Regions from separate parts of the Dietzia sp. 111N12-1 genome, predicted to be linked through region 3. Evidence: riboswitches for the same ligand, from Rfam matches in the RefSeq annotation. Region 3 holds a riboswitch; each other region holds the start of a gene.

Region 1 (4,166 bases), on a different contig from region 3:
CGACCTGTTCACATCCGACCTCGAACCGCGTCTGCGTCGCCTCGCGTAGGCGCCGTGGGCGGGCCTGTGACGCGCCCGGCCGCCCGCCCCGGTCAGGCCCGAGTGAGCAGCAGCGGCGCTGCCGCAGCCCGCGACCAGCGTCCGCCCGCGAAGGTCAGACCGATCAGGCGCCGGTCGTCGAGCGGGCGGAACTCGTCCCGGACCCAGCGCCACGGCATCGGGCTCGTGGCGCCGTACGAGCAGACGATCACCTGCCGGCCGTCGAGCCACGAGGGCTCCAGCGTCACCCGCATCGGTAGGGTCTCCCGCGGCGGGCGGCCCTCGTCGTCGTCGACAAGGTTTATCGCGCCGCCCCCGGAGGCGAAACGCTTGCCCTGCCAGCCCGGCATCCCGCCGAGGGCGATAACGCGCGGTGCCACCACCCTCAGCGGTGCCGGGCCGACGAACGTGACGAGGTAGTCGCCCGGGGCGGGCAGATCGGTCGGCGGTGTGGCCTGCGAGAACAGGTCGCGCAGCCGGCCGAGCGAGGAGGGCAGGGCGGTGGTCACGGGGCTCCGATCGTCGGGGGCGTTCGCCGATCCTAGGACGGTTGTCCAGCCACGCGGGACAGATCGGCAGTGTGGCTTCGCGTTCAGCCGGCCGCGGGTGGCCTAGGCTCGCACTCGACACGGGGTGCTGCCCATCCGGACAGCTGAGATCACACCCGTCGAACCTGAACTGGGTAGTTCCAGCGGAGGAATGTCGATTCGTCGCCCCGGGCGGCGTCGCCTCGCAGTCGTGCGGTCGCCGTGCGGCGGGCAGGTGGGCATCGCGCTCCCCGTGGGGAACCACCGGGAAGCGAGTGGAATGCGTATCAACGAGCAGGTCGTCCTGGTCACCGGCGGAGCCCGCGGACTCGGCGTGGACATCATCCGCGCCTTCTCCCGAGAGGGCGCCCTCGTCGTCGTCAACTATCGACGCAGCGAGGCCGCCGCCGCCGACCTCGTCCGTGAGCTCGGCGAGGACCGCGCCGTCGCACTACGCGCGGACGTGACCGACGACGACGAGGTGCGCGCCCTCTTCGACGCGGCCCGCGCCCACTTCGGTCGACCGATCAGCACGGTCGTCAACAACGCGCTGGCCGACTTCGAGTTCAACGGCGATGCCAGGCCGCGGCCGGAGACCCTGACCTGGGAGGATTTCGACTCCCAGCTGCGTGGCGCGGTCAAGGCCACCCTCGCCACGACCCAGGCCGCGCTGCCGGGGATGCGCGAGGCGGGGTTCGGGCGGATCGTGACCATCGGCACCAACCTGTTCCAGCACCCGGTGGTGCCGTACCACGACTACACCGCCGCCAAGGCCGCCGCGCTGTCGCTGACCCGCACCCTCGCCGCCGATCTGGGGCCGGACGGCATCACGGTGAACATGGTCTCCGGCGGTCTGCTGCGCACCACCGACGCGAGCGCCGCCACGCCTGCGGAGGTGTTCGACCTCATCGCCTCGGGGACGCCGCTGCGCCGCGCGATCACCCCGGCCGAACTCGCCGACGCGGTGCTGTTCTTCGCCTCCCCGTGGGCGCGCGCCGTGACCGGGCAGAACCTCATCGTGGACGGGGGACTGGTCAAGGGGTAGCCGATCCGGGCTCGAGGCTCTCGCGTGCCGACGCCGGGACCCATGACAGTTGTCACCGGTGAAGTCGTGACAGGCGGCTCTTCTGGCCGTCCTCGCAGGTGAGCGAGGGTGGAAGCATGGTTATCCACCGCTCCACCCGCCCCCGGGACCCAGGCCGCGTCGGCGCCGTGATCGACACCGACGCGCCCGCTCCCGCCCTCGAATTCCACGACCTGACCCAGACGTTCACCCGGCCTCGCGCCGAGACGGTCCACGCCCTCCGCGGCATCGACCTGCGGATCGACCCCGGCGAGGTGGTGGCGCTGCTCGGCCCCAACGGTGCCGGCAAGACCACCGCCCTCGACATCGCGCTCGGCCTCACCGAGCCGACCGGCGGGCGGGCCCGAGCGTTCGGCGCCGTCCCCAGACAGGCCGTCGCCGACGGGCGGATCGCCGCCGTCCTCCAGACCGGGGGACTGCTGTCCGACCTCACGGTCGAGGAGACCGTCCGGGCCATCGCGGCCCTGTACCGGGACCCGCTCTCCGTGGGCGAGGTACTCGACCGGGCAGGGATCGCCACGATCGGCCGCCGGAAGGTCTCCCGCTGCTCGGGCGGCGAACAGCAACGACTCCGCTTCGCCCTGGCGCTGCTGCCGGATCCCGACCTGCTCATCCTCGACGAGCCGACCGCCGCGATGGACGTGGGCACGCGCCGTGAGTTCTGGTCCACCATGCACGCCGAGGCCACGTCCGGGTCGACCGTCTTATTCGCCACCCACCACCTGGAGGAGGCCGAGGCGTTCGCCGACCGCATCGTGCTCATGGCCCGCGGCCGGATCGTGGCCGATGGCCCGGTCGAGGCGATCCGTGCGATGGCCACGGGCACCCGCCTCACCGCGGTCTGGACCCCCGGGCCCGGTGAACCCGCACCCCACGACCTGCCCGGGGTCACCGCGGTGGAACGCACACCCACCCGGGTCATCCTCACCAGCACCGACAGCGACGCCACCGCGGGCGCGCTGCTGCGCGGGACCGCCGCCCGTGACCTCACCATCAGCCCGCGGTCGCTGGACGACGCCTTCGTCGCCCTCACCGCCGCACCCGACACCACAGCCCCCGACACCACCGACCCCGACACGACCGACCCCGACCAGGAGGCCGCCCGATGAACGCCACCTACTGGGCCATCGACCTGCGCCGCACTCTGCGCGACATCACCAACATCTTCTTCATCGCCGGACTGCCGCTCATCATGTACCTGGTGTTCGGCAGCGCCCAGTCCTACCGGGACGAGCCCGTCGCACACGGCAACGTGGGCTCGGTCGTCATGATCTCCATGGCCGTCTACGGCGCCGTCACCGCCACCACCTCGATCAGCGGCGGGGCCGCTCTCGAACGCTTCCAGGGCTGGGGACGTCAACTCGGGTTGACCCCGTGGAGCAGCACCGGCTTCGTGATCACCAAGTCCGCCGTGGCCATGACGGTGGCGGCTGTGCCCGTCCTCTCCGTGGGGCTCGTCGGCGCGCTCACGGGGGCTGAAGCCACGCCGCTCGCGTGGGTGCTGGCCCTGGCCGCGGCGTGGATCGGGTCGGCGGTGTTCGCCGGGTACGGACTGACCGCCGGGATGGCGTTCCGCTCCGAATCCGCGTTGGGCGTGGCCGGTGGGAGCCTGGTCCTGTTCGCCCTGGCCGGCAACCTGTTCATCCCGCTGTCGGGGACCGCGCTGGAGCTCGCCCGGTTCACGCCGCTGTACGGGATCAACGCGCTGGCCCGCTTCCCGCTCACCGGCGGGGTGGTGACCGAGTCCGTGACCGACCCGTTGTGGCTTCCGCTGCTCAATGTGACCGCGTGGGCCCTCATACTGGGGACGACGGCAACAGTTCTGGTGCGTCGCCGTCGGGGCCGGGACTAGAGACGGCAGGGGAGGTCGGGTCGATGACGACGGGCAGCAGAACCACCTGGCGCCGGGTCCGGGACGCCCTCACCAGCCCGAATGTCCTGTTCTCCCTGATCTGGCAGGTCTTTCTGATCTACCCGGTCCTCGCCGTCGTCTATTCCGGCGCGCCCACCGCACCCACGGTGCTGGGCCTGGCCTCCGTCGCCGTCTTTTCCGCCGTCTACCTCGCCGGCTTCGCCTCGCCCGCCGTCACCCGCGACTACCCGCTACACCTGCGCAGGACGGCGCGCCCCACCCGAGATGCGTCGACGCTCGCGGCCCGTGGTGAGTCGCCGCTCGCGTCTCGCGGTGAGGCGCCGCTCGCGGCGGACGAGAACTGGCTCGACCACCCGGCCGGGACCCCTGCGCCGCTCGGCCTCGGCTACCTGGCCGGACTCGTGGTGTGCGCGTTCGGAACCCTGCCGGCCGCGGGGATCAACGGCCCGACCAATTTCCTGCCGTTCATCGCCTGCTTCACCGCCGCCGCCTGGCCGCTGCGGCGCAGCGTGCCCGCCGCGGTGGCGCTGATCGTCCTCGGGTGTGGCGCGGCGCTGCTCGAGAGCAACGTCGCCATGCTCATCCCGTGCTTCCTGGTGATCCCGGTGGTCCTGTCGATGATCGGCACCCGCATCTCCGTGGG
Region 2 (4,166 bases), on a different contig from region 3:
AGGTACAGGCCGAGCAGGACCACCGCGGCCAGCCCCAGGACCAGGTCGAAGCGCCAGGTGCCGAAGACCGTTCCGAACGAGAAGGGCCCGGGCAACTCGAAGCCCAGTAGCGCCTCCTGCCTCGTGGGCACGTACAGCGGCGCCGGCGGCGGGGTGCGGCCGAGAGAGACCGACAGACCCAGGGTGCCGGCCATGACGACGGCCTCCACCACGATGATCCGCAGCAGCGTGGGCCGGTCGACCGGCGCGTTGGCCCCCGTCGACTCGATCTTGGCGATGATCCAGCGGCGGATCGCCAGACCGAACAGCGCCAACAGGCACAGCGCCAACGCCTTGGACACCACCAACAGTCCGTAGGTGGAGGTGAGAAGGTCACCCGGGTGCAGGCGGACGAGCGCGTTGATCACGCCCGTGAACCCGAGGGCGACGATCGCGACCGTCGCCACCACCGAGTAGCGGCGCAGGGCCAGGGCGACGCGCGAGCCGCCGCGCCACGTGTGGGCAATCACCGCGACGAGCCCGCCGATGTAGAAGGCGGCGCCGAACAGGTGGATGATCAGCGAGTTGGTGGCCAGGTCGTGCGCGGTGCTACCCGAGGCGTGGCCCGTGGCCGCGACCGGAAGCAGCGAGAGGGCGGTGACGCCGAGCCAGATGACCGACCAGCGCCAGCTCAGCGTGAGTCGCTGCCCGATCCCGGCGACCAGCGCGATGATCGCGGCCCACCGCCACGAGGACGCGATGTCGATCTGGTTGATCGCGACCAACCACTGGTCCGGCGGGAGCGACTGGAGGAAGGTGCGCCCGGAGACGTCCGACAGGGTCAGCGGGATGAGCAGTGCCGCGGCGATCGCCCAGGCGATGTTCGCCCACGACGAGATCTGCTGCATGCGGTAACCGTCGACGTCGAGGGTCTTGTCCTTCTGCGGCGGGGTGAAGAACGCCGCGAACAGCGCCGCCCCCACGGCCACGGCGGCGAGGAGCTCGGCGATCGACCGGAGCGCCGGGAGGCCGGCCGTGGTGAGCGGACCCGGATCGGGCACGCCCACCAGCTCGAGCGCCACCTCGGCGGACATGGCCGACAGTGGGATCACCACCGCGGCCGCCACCGCCGCCAGGAGCAGTACCAGGGCGACGATGTTGCGGGTTCCGAACCGCCCGGCGGTGGCGGGGGCGGTCTTCGACGACGTCATGACCACCATCGTAGGAACCGCGGCGCCCCCGGGCCGATTCGCCACTGTCGGACCCACCCCCCGGATCGGTTACCATTCTCCCGGCGACGCCCCACGCGCGCGTCGCCAGGCCTCCGTAGCTCAGTGGATAGAGCATCCGGTTTCTACCCGGCTGGTCAGGGGTTCGAATCCTCTCGGGGGCGCACTCATGCCGACACGGGCCGGCAATCCGCTCTCCACTGACGGCGGCCCGCCCGCGCCTCGCTCCAGCCATGGACGCACATCAGATCCCGAGACGTGCCGGTGGTACGTTCGGACTTCGAGCTGATTCGCAAGATCAGCTTCGATGACACGGGGTGCCCCTACCGAACGGGGCTGAGATCACACCCGCTGAACCTGAACTCGTTCACACGAGCGGAGGAATGTCAGATGCGCTGGCATGGGCTTTCGTGAGCCGCCCAGGAACCACGGCAGTGGCGTTAAATGGATTGGGACACACCTATCCGGGCGCGCTCCGCCCGGTTCTCGCAGACCTCAACCTGTCCGTTCCGGTAGGCGAGCACATCGCCGTTGTCGGACGCAGCGGATGCGGTAAGTCGACGCTGCTGTCGGTGATCGCCGGCCTCGTCGAACCGACCACCGGGACCGCCGCCGTCCTCGATGACCGCCGGCCCGCACGACGCCTGGAGTCCTGCGCGTTGATGCCCCAGGGCGACAGCCTGTTGCCCTGGCTGTCCCTGCTCGACAACGTCGCGATCAGTCTCCGCAACCAACGAGTGCGCCGGCGCGTGGCCCGATCCGAGGCCCAGCGCATGCTGGACCGTGTGGGACTGGGCGCCTGGTCCGATGCCCGTCCCTCAGCCCTCAGCGCGGGCATGCGCCAGCGCGCCGCTCTCGCGCGGGCTCTGCTGGCGCGCAAACCCGTGCTGCTGGCCGACGAGCCGCTCGGTGCGCTCGACGCGATCACCCGTGCGGAGGTCCAGCAGTGGCTCCGCGACACCATCACCCACACCTCGGCCACCCTCGTCATGGTCACGCACGACGTCGATGAGGCGCTGCTCCTCGCCGAACGCGTGGTCCTGTTGGCACGAGACGAGGCCCACGCCCCGGCGCGTGTGGTCCGCACCTGGTCGGGTTGGTTCAGCGACGACCGGCCCCGCGAGGTCCTCCTCGGGGACGAGGACTTCGCCACAGTTCGCCGGGAAGTGCTCCAGGCTCTGGCCCGGGAATCGCACCTCGCCGAGGGCGGAACCGACCGATGACCGTGCGACTCCTCCGGTCCGCCGCCCCTGCCTGCGTCACGCTCCTACTGGTCCTCGCCGCGTGGATCACGGTCACCACGCTCGAGCTCGTGCCCGAGTACGTCATTCCCTCACCCCTCGCCGTGCTCGACTCGCTCGTATCCACCTGGCCCGACCGGCTGGGCTCGGCCACATTGCTGACCGCCACGGAGACCGTCGTCGGGGTGGTCCTCGGAGTGGTCGTCGCGGTGGCGGTGGTGATCGTCAGCGCATTCGTGCCCACCATCGGGCAGGCCATGACCCCCCTGCTGGTCGCCTCCCAGGCCATCCCGGTCATCGTGATAGGCCCACTGTTGACGATCTCCCTCGGCTACGGCATGGCGCCGAAGGTCATCGTGGTGGCCCTGCTGTGCTTCTTCCCGGTCGCCCTCAATCTCCTCTCCGGAATCCGCTCGGTCGACGCCCGAATGATCGACACCCTGCGGAGCCTGCACGCCACCAGGTGGTCGCTCTTCTGGCGGGTGCGTCTGCCCTTCGCCGCGCCTCGCGGCTTCGCCGGGTTGCGCGTCTCGGTCACCTTCGCGCCGGTGGCCGCCGTCTTCGCCGAGTACACCGGCTCCACCAACGGCCTGGGCTACCTCATGCTCCAGGCGATCCCCCGGCTCCAGACCGATTTCGTCTTTGCCCAGGTGGCGGTGCTGACGATCATGTCCAGCGTCCTCCTCGCCAGCGTGACCATCCTCGAACGCCTGATCTGCCCGTGGAACACACCCACCGGGGAAAGGAACCCATCATGACGGACACACGACCCAGCAGGATCCGACGCCGGACTCTCTCGCGACCCGGGGTGAGCGTGCTCGCGATCGCGGCCGCAGCCACGGTGGCTCTGACCGGGTGTCAGGCGGCCCCGGACACCGCCGCGCCCGGAGCCGCCGAGTCGGGAGCCACCGACAACGCCCCGGTCAGTGTTCTGCTCGACTGGAGCCCCAATCCCGACCATGTGGCGCTGTACACCGCGCAGCACACCGGCACCTACACCGACGCCGGCGTGGACGTGACGTTCACGACGCCGTCCAACACGGCCGACGCCGCCCGGGAGGTGTCCCTGGGGCGGGTCGACCTGGCCATCTCCTACGAGCCCGACACGCTCATCGCCGTCGAACAGGGACTCGACGTGATCTCGGTCGCGGCACTGATCCCGACGTCCTTGACCTCCCTGATCGCCAGGACGGAGTCGGGCATCACCTCCGCAGCCGAGCTGGAGGGCAAGACCGTGGGGTTGTCGGGGCTGGCCTCCCAGGAACCGACCCTCGACTTCATCGCCCGTGAGGCCGGAATCGATCCTGACTCGATATCCACCCCCAATGTGCAGCAGAGTCTCAACCAGTCGCTGCTCACCGACCAGGTGGACGCGATCTTCGGGGCGTTCCGCAACATCGAAGGCGTGGAACTCGGCGCCCGGGGCGATGTCGAGATCATGCCGGTCACCGAACTCGGGGTGCCCGACTACGCGGAATTGGTGATCATCGCGAACCCGAACCGGCTCGCCGGCGACGCCGACTATGCCGAGCGCGTGGGCGACTTCCTCACCGGAACCGAGGCCGGGCAGCAGGCCGCGTTGGCGGACCGCCGGATTGCCCTCGAGTCCCTCACCCCGGTGACCGAGGGCTCCTACGAGCCCGACATGCTAGAGAAGATGATCGACGCCACGCTGGCGCTTCTACCCGAGGAGGATTTCGGGCGGCAGACAGCCCGG
Region 3 (4,166 bases):
TCGACGGCGGGCCGGGGTGAGCTCCCGAGGTGGTCCCGTACCCGCCCGCCCCGGCAAAGGACGGGGTCTGCGCGCCGTAGCCGGTCGGGGTCTGCGCGCCGTAGTCGGTCTGTCCGTACGAGCCCTGGCTGTACGGACTCTGTCCGTATGTGCCCTGGCCGTATGTGCCCTGGCTGTAGGTGCCCTGCCCGTACGGGTTCTGGCCGTAGGAGCCCCGACTCGCATCGTCGCCACCGGTCGAGTCGCCGTCGGCAGTGTTCCCCTGGGGCGGGTAGGTCATGGGGGTCCTCCGGGTAGCTGGTCGTCTGGGGTCAGACTACGTCCCGCTCCCCCGGCCCCTTCTCAGCCGCTCGTCGGCCGGCTGACAATGGTCACCGCGGGCCACGGTCACCGCCCCGCGTCTGTCACGGCTGGGCGACCAGGAGCTGATATTCCGGGAAGCGAACAAGGAACCGCCGCACGTAGCTGCAGACCGGCCGGATCTTGAGCTCGTCGAGCCGCATGCGGGTGAGCACCAGGCTGACCAGCAATCGCGCGATCCCCTGCTGTCCGTACCGCTCCTCGATCACGGTGTGGAGCAGGATGTAGACGTCGCCGTCCTTCTCGTAACCGACGAGACCCATGAAGGTCTCGCTGTCCCACAGTTCGAAGCGGTCTCTATCGGTGTTGTGGACCAGCTTGAGCGACGTTACAGGGGACATCAGAACTCCTTCGGCAGGGCGTGTTCCACCCGCGATGCTACTCGTCGGGTTACGCTCGCCCCGGCACAATCACATACTCGTCCACACGGGAGTCCGCTTCGATGCGCGGGCTGAGAGGACGACCAGCCGGGTCGTCGACCGTAGAACCTGTCCGGATCATGCCGGCGTAGGGAGATCAGGAAACACCATGGGCACAGCTTTATTCGCCGACGGCACCGACGGCACCCCGATCGACGCCGTGACGTGCGGCCCCATCCATTCCAGCAGTAAGGCTCATCTCGAGGTGCCCGGTGAGTTCGGTGACGGCCAGCGCGTACCCGTGCGCCGGATCGCGCTCACCGACGGCACGACGTTCGACGTCTACGACACCTCCGGCCCATATACCGCGTACGCGGACCCGGCCGACTGCCATGACCTGGGCGCGGGCCTCCCGCCGACCCGCCGCGAGTGGTCCCACCCCGGACCTGTCCCCGCCTCGCCGGAGAACCCCACTCCCGTCCGGACGCAGTTGGCCTGGGCCCGGGCGGGCCTGACAACCCCGGAGATGCGGTTCATCGCCGTGCGGGAGGGAATCGATGTCGAGGTGGTGCGTTCGGAGGTCGCCGCCGGGCGGGCGATCATCCCGGCCAACCATCGTCATCCGGAGAGCGAGCCGATGATCATCGGCAAGCGCTTCCTCACCAAGATCAACGCCAACATCGGCAACTCGGCGGTCACCAGTTCGATCGCCGAAGAGGTCGAGAAGATGGTGTGGGCCGCCCGGTGGGGCGCGGACACCATCATGGACCTGTCCACCGGCCGGGACATCCACGAGACGCGGGAGTGGATCCTGCGCAACTCCCCCGTCCCCGTGGGCACCGTGCCCATCTACCAGGCACTGGAGAAGGTGGGCGGCGACCCGGCCCGTCTGACCTGGGAGTTGTACCGTGATACCGTCATCGAACAGTGCGAGCAGGGCGTGGACTACATGACCGTCCATGCCGGAGTGCTGCTGCGCTATGTCCCGCTGGCGGCCAAGCGGGTCACCGGGATCGTGTCGCGTGGCGGATCGATCATGGCGGCGTGGTGCCTGGCGCACCACCGCGAGTCGTTCCTCTACACCCACTTCGAGGAACTGTGCGAGATTCTCGCCCGCTACGACGTGACGTTCTCCCTCGGTGACGGTCTGCGGCCGGGGTCGATCGCCGACGCCAATGACGAGGCGCAGTTCGCCGAACTGCGCACGCTCGGGGAGCTCACCGGGATCGCCAAGAGCCACGGCGTGCAGGTGATGATCGAGGGTCCCGGTCACGTGCCGATGGACAAGATCGTGGAGAACGTGCGCCTCGAGGAGGAGTGGTGCGAGGAGGCCCCATTCTACACGCTGGGCCCCCTCGCCACGGACATCGCGCCGGGCTATGACCACATCACGTCCGCGATCGGCGCTGCCCGCATCGCCGAGGCGGGCACGGCGATGCTGTGTTACGTCACGCCCAAGGAGCACCTGGGCCTGCCCGAGCGGGACGACGTCAAGACCGGTGTGATCACCTACAAGATCGCCGCGCACTCGGCGGACCTGGCCAAGGGGCATCCGGGTGCGCAGGCCCGCGATGACGCGCTGAGTACCGCCCGGTTCGAGTTCCGTTGGCGGGACCAGTTCGCCCTGGCCCTCGACCCGGACACCGCCCTGGCGTACCACGACGCGACGCTGCCCGCGGAGCCGGCGAAGACCGCGCACTTCTGCTCGATGTGCGGTCCGAAGTTCTGCTCGATGCGCATCTCCCAGGACATCCGCGACTACGCCGCGGAGCACGGGATGGAAACGGTGGAGGCGATCGAGGCGGGGATGGCGGAGAAGTCGGCCGAATTCTCCGAACTCGGTGGCCGCGTCTACCTGCCGATCACCGAGTCGTAGTTCTCACCGGCGGCGAGGGCCGCGCCGGTCCCCACCGCGCCCGACGGGCCGGGACGTCGGTGCTCAGTAGGTCGGATCGGCCGACCGAGCTCAGGCGTCTCGGCGCAGCGTCATCAGCACCCCGACGACCCACAGAGCCACGCACACGGCCGCGAACCAGGCGAACGCCGGCCACTCGCCCCACGTGATGTACCCGCGGACGGTCTCGCCCTGGGTCCAGAAGTCACCGTTGGCGAACGGCATCCAGGCGGCGATGTCCTCGCCGACCCGCGGGATCAACGAGACCATGCCCTCGAGAGCCAGTATCCACACCAGGAACAGGGAGATCGTGCCGGCGGCGTTGCGCATGATGTACGCCAGGCCCGTCACCGCGATCGTTCCCAGTGCGGCGTAGACGGGGAAACGCCACAGGTAGGTCAGCCCGTCTCCGGAGAACGGGGTCCAGCCCTCGTTGCCGGAGAGCGCCCCGGCCACGAGGAGGGCGAGGATCACCGCGACGGCTGTGACCACCATCGACAGCACCGTGAACAGGGCGGTCTTGGCCACGATGGCAGGCCAGCGCGACGGCGTCGTCAGGAACGTGGCCTTGATGGTGTGATAGCGGTACTCGCCGGTCACACCGACGATCGCGGCGATCCACGCCAGCAGGACGGTGAACGCACTGACGCCGAGGATCGCGAACAGCGGGTCACTGCCGCCGCCGGGCGCACCGGCCATCGGGTCCCCTGTGGCGGGCTGCTCGAACTGGCCGATGACCACCGCGAGCACCACTGCCAGGCCGATGCCGATCGCGTACAGCCAGTAGGCACTCTTGGTGGTGGTGACCTTGATCCACTCGGACTTCAACTGGTTCATCGGGTGGACTCCTGACCGTGGTACTCGACGTCCTGGTCGGTGAGGGCCATGAAGGCCTCCTCCAGCGACGCCCGCTTCTCGTGCAGTTCGTGGACGGTGATCCCCAGGCTGGCGGCGACATCGCCGACCTGCGGCGCGCGGAGGTTCTGGATGAGGAAGACACCCTGTTCCGCGTCGAACGTGGCCTCGATGCCCTCATCGCGCGCGGCGGCGGTGAACTCGTCGACGTGCGGGGTGCGCAACACCACCGAGGATGTGGCGGCGTCCAGGAACTCCTCGACGGAGGTCTGCGCGCGCAGCTTGCCGCGGCCGATCACGACGAGGTCCTGGGCGGTCTGCGCCATCTCCGACAGCAGGTGCGAGGAGACGAGCACGGTGCGGCCCTCTGCGGCGCGCGCGTGCATGAAACGGCGGATCCACAGGATCCCCTCGGGGTCGAGTCCGTTGACGGGCTCGTCGAACAGCAGGACCTCGGGGTCGCCGAGCATGGCGGTGGCCAGACCGAGTCGCTGGCGCATGCCGAGCGAGTATCCGCCGACCTTGCGGCCGGCGACGTCGGTGAGGCCGACCAGGCCGAGCACCTCGTCGACGCGGCCCGGGGCCACCCCGCCCGCCGCGGCGACCATCCTCAGGTGCGCGCCGGCGGAACGGTTGGCGTGGGTCCAGGACGCGTCGAGTAGACAGCCCACCTTGTGGGCGGGGCGATCCAACTCGCG

Evidence for each region. A riboswitch is a leader RNA that binds a small molecule or an ion and turns the genes downstream of it on or off. The one in region 3 is predicted to bind thiamine pyrophosphate.
Region 1: another riboswitch for thiamine pyrophosphate. It lies ahead of AYO52_RS10985 (3-oxoacyl-ACP reductase); the one in region 3 lies ahead of thiC (phosphomethylpyrimidine synthase ThiC).
Region 2: another riboswitch for thiamine pyrophosphate. It lies ahead of AYO52_RS16515 (ABC transporter ATP-binding protein); the one in region 3 lies ahead of thiC (phosphomethylpyrimidine synthase ThiC).

The regions. Positions count from the first base shown of each region.
Region 1 covers NZ_LSSV01000038.1:236,934-241,099, reverse strand. The annotation lists partial or broken gene AYO52_RS10995 (LLM class flavin-dependent oxidoreductase) at 1-49, shown strand, start outside; gene AYO52_RS10990 (hypothetical protein) at 93-548, opposite strand; TPP riboswitch at 659-756, shown strand; gene AYO52_RS10985 (3-oxoacyl-ACP reductase) at 847-1,611, shown strand; gene AYO52_RS10980 (ABC transporter ATP-binding protein) at 1,728-2,759, shown strand; gene AYO52_RS10975 (ABC transporter) at 2,756-3,502, shown strand; gene AYO52_RS10970 (histidine kinase) at 3,526-4,166, shown strand, end outside.
Region 2 covers NZ_LSSV01000093.1:98,559-102,724, forward strand. The annotation lists gene AYO52_RS16505 (cytochrome c oxidase assembly protein) at 1-1,190, opposite strand, end outside; tRNA gene AYO52_RS16510 (tRNA-Arg) at 1,300-1,372, shown strand; TPP riboswitch at 1,512-1,609, shown strand; gene AYO52_RS16515 (ABC transporter ATP-binding protein) at 1,658-2,431, shown strand; gene AYO52_RS16520 (ABC transporter permease) at 2,428-3,207, shown strand; gene AYO52_RS16525 (ABC transporter substrate-binding protein) at 3,204-4,166, shown strand, end outside.
Region 3 covers NZ_LSSV01000082.1:35,919-40,084, forward strand. The annotation lists gene AYO52_RS15450 (CD225/dispanin family protein) at 1-280, opposite strand, end outside; gene AYO52_RS15455 (GNAT family N-acetyltransferase) at 405-701, opposite strand; TPP riboswitch at 777-891, shown strand; gene thiC (phosphomethylpyrimidine synthase ThiC) at 889-2,595, shown strand; gene AYO52_RS15465 (ABC transporter permease) at 2,686-3,450, opposite strand; gene AYO52_RS15470 (ABC transporter ATP-binding protein) at 3,447-4,166, opposite strand, start outside.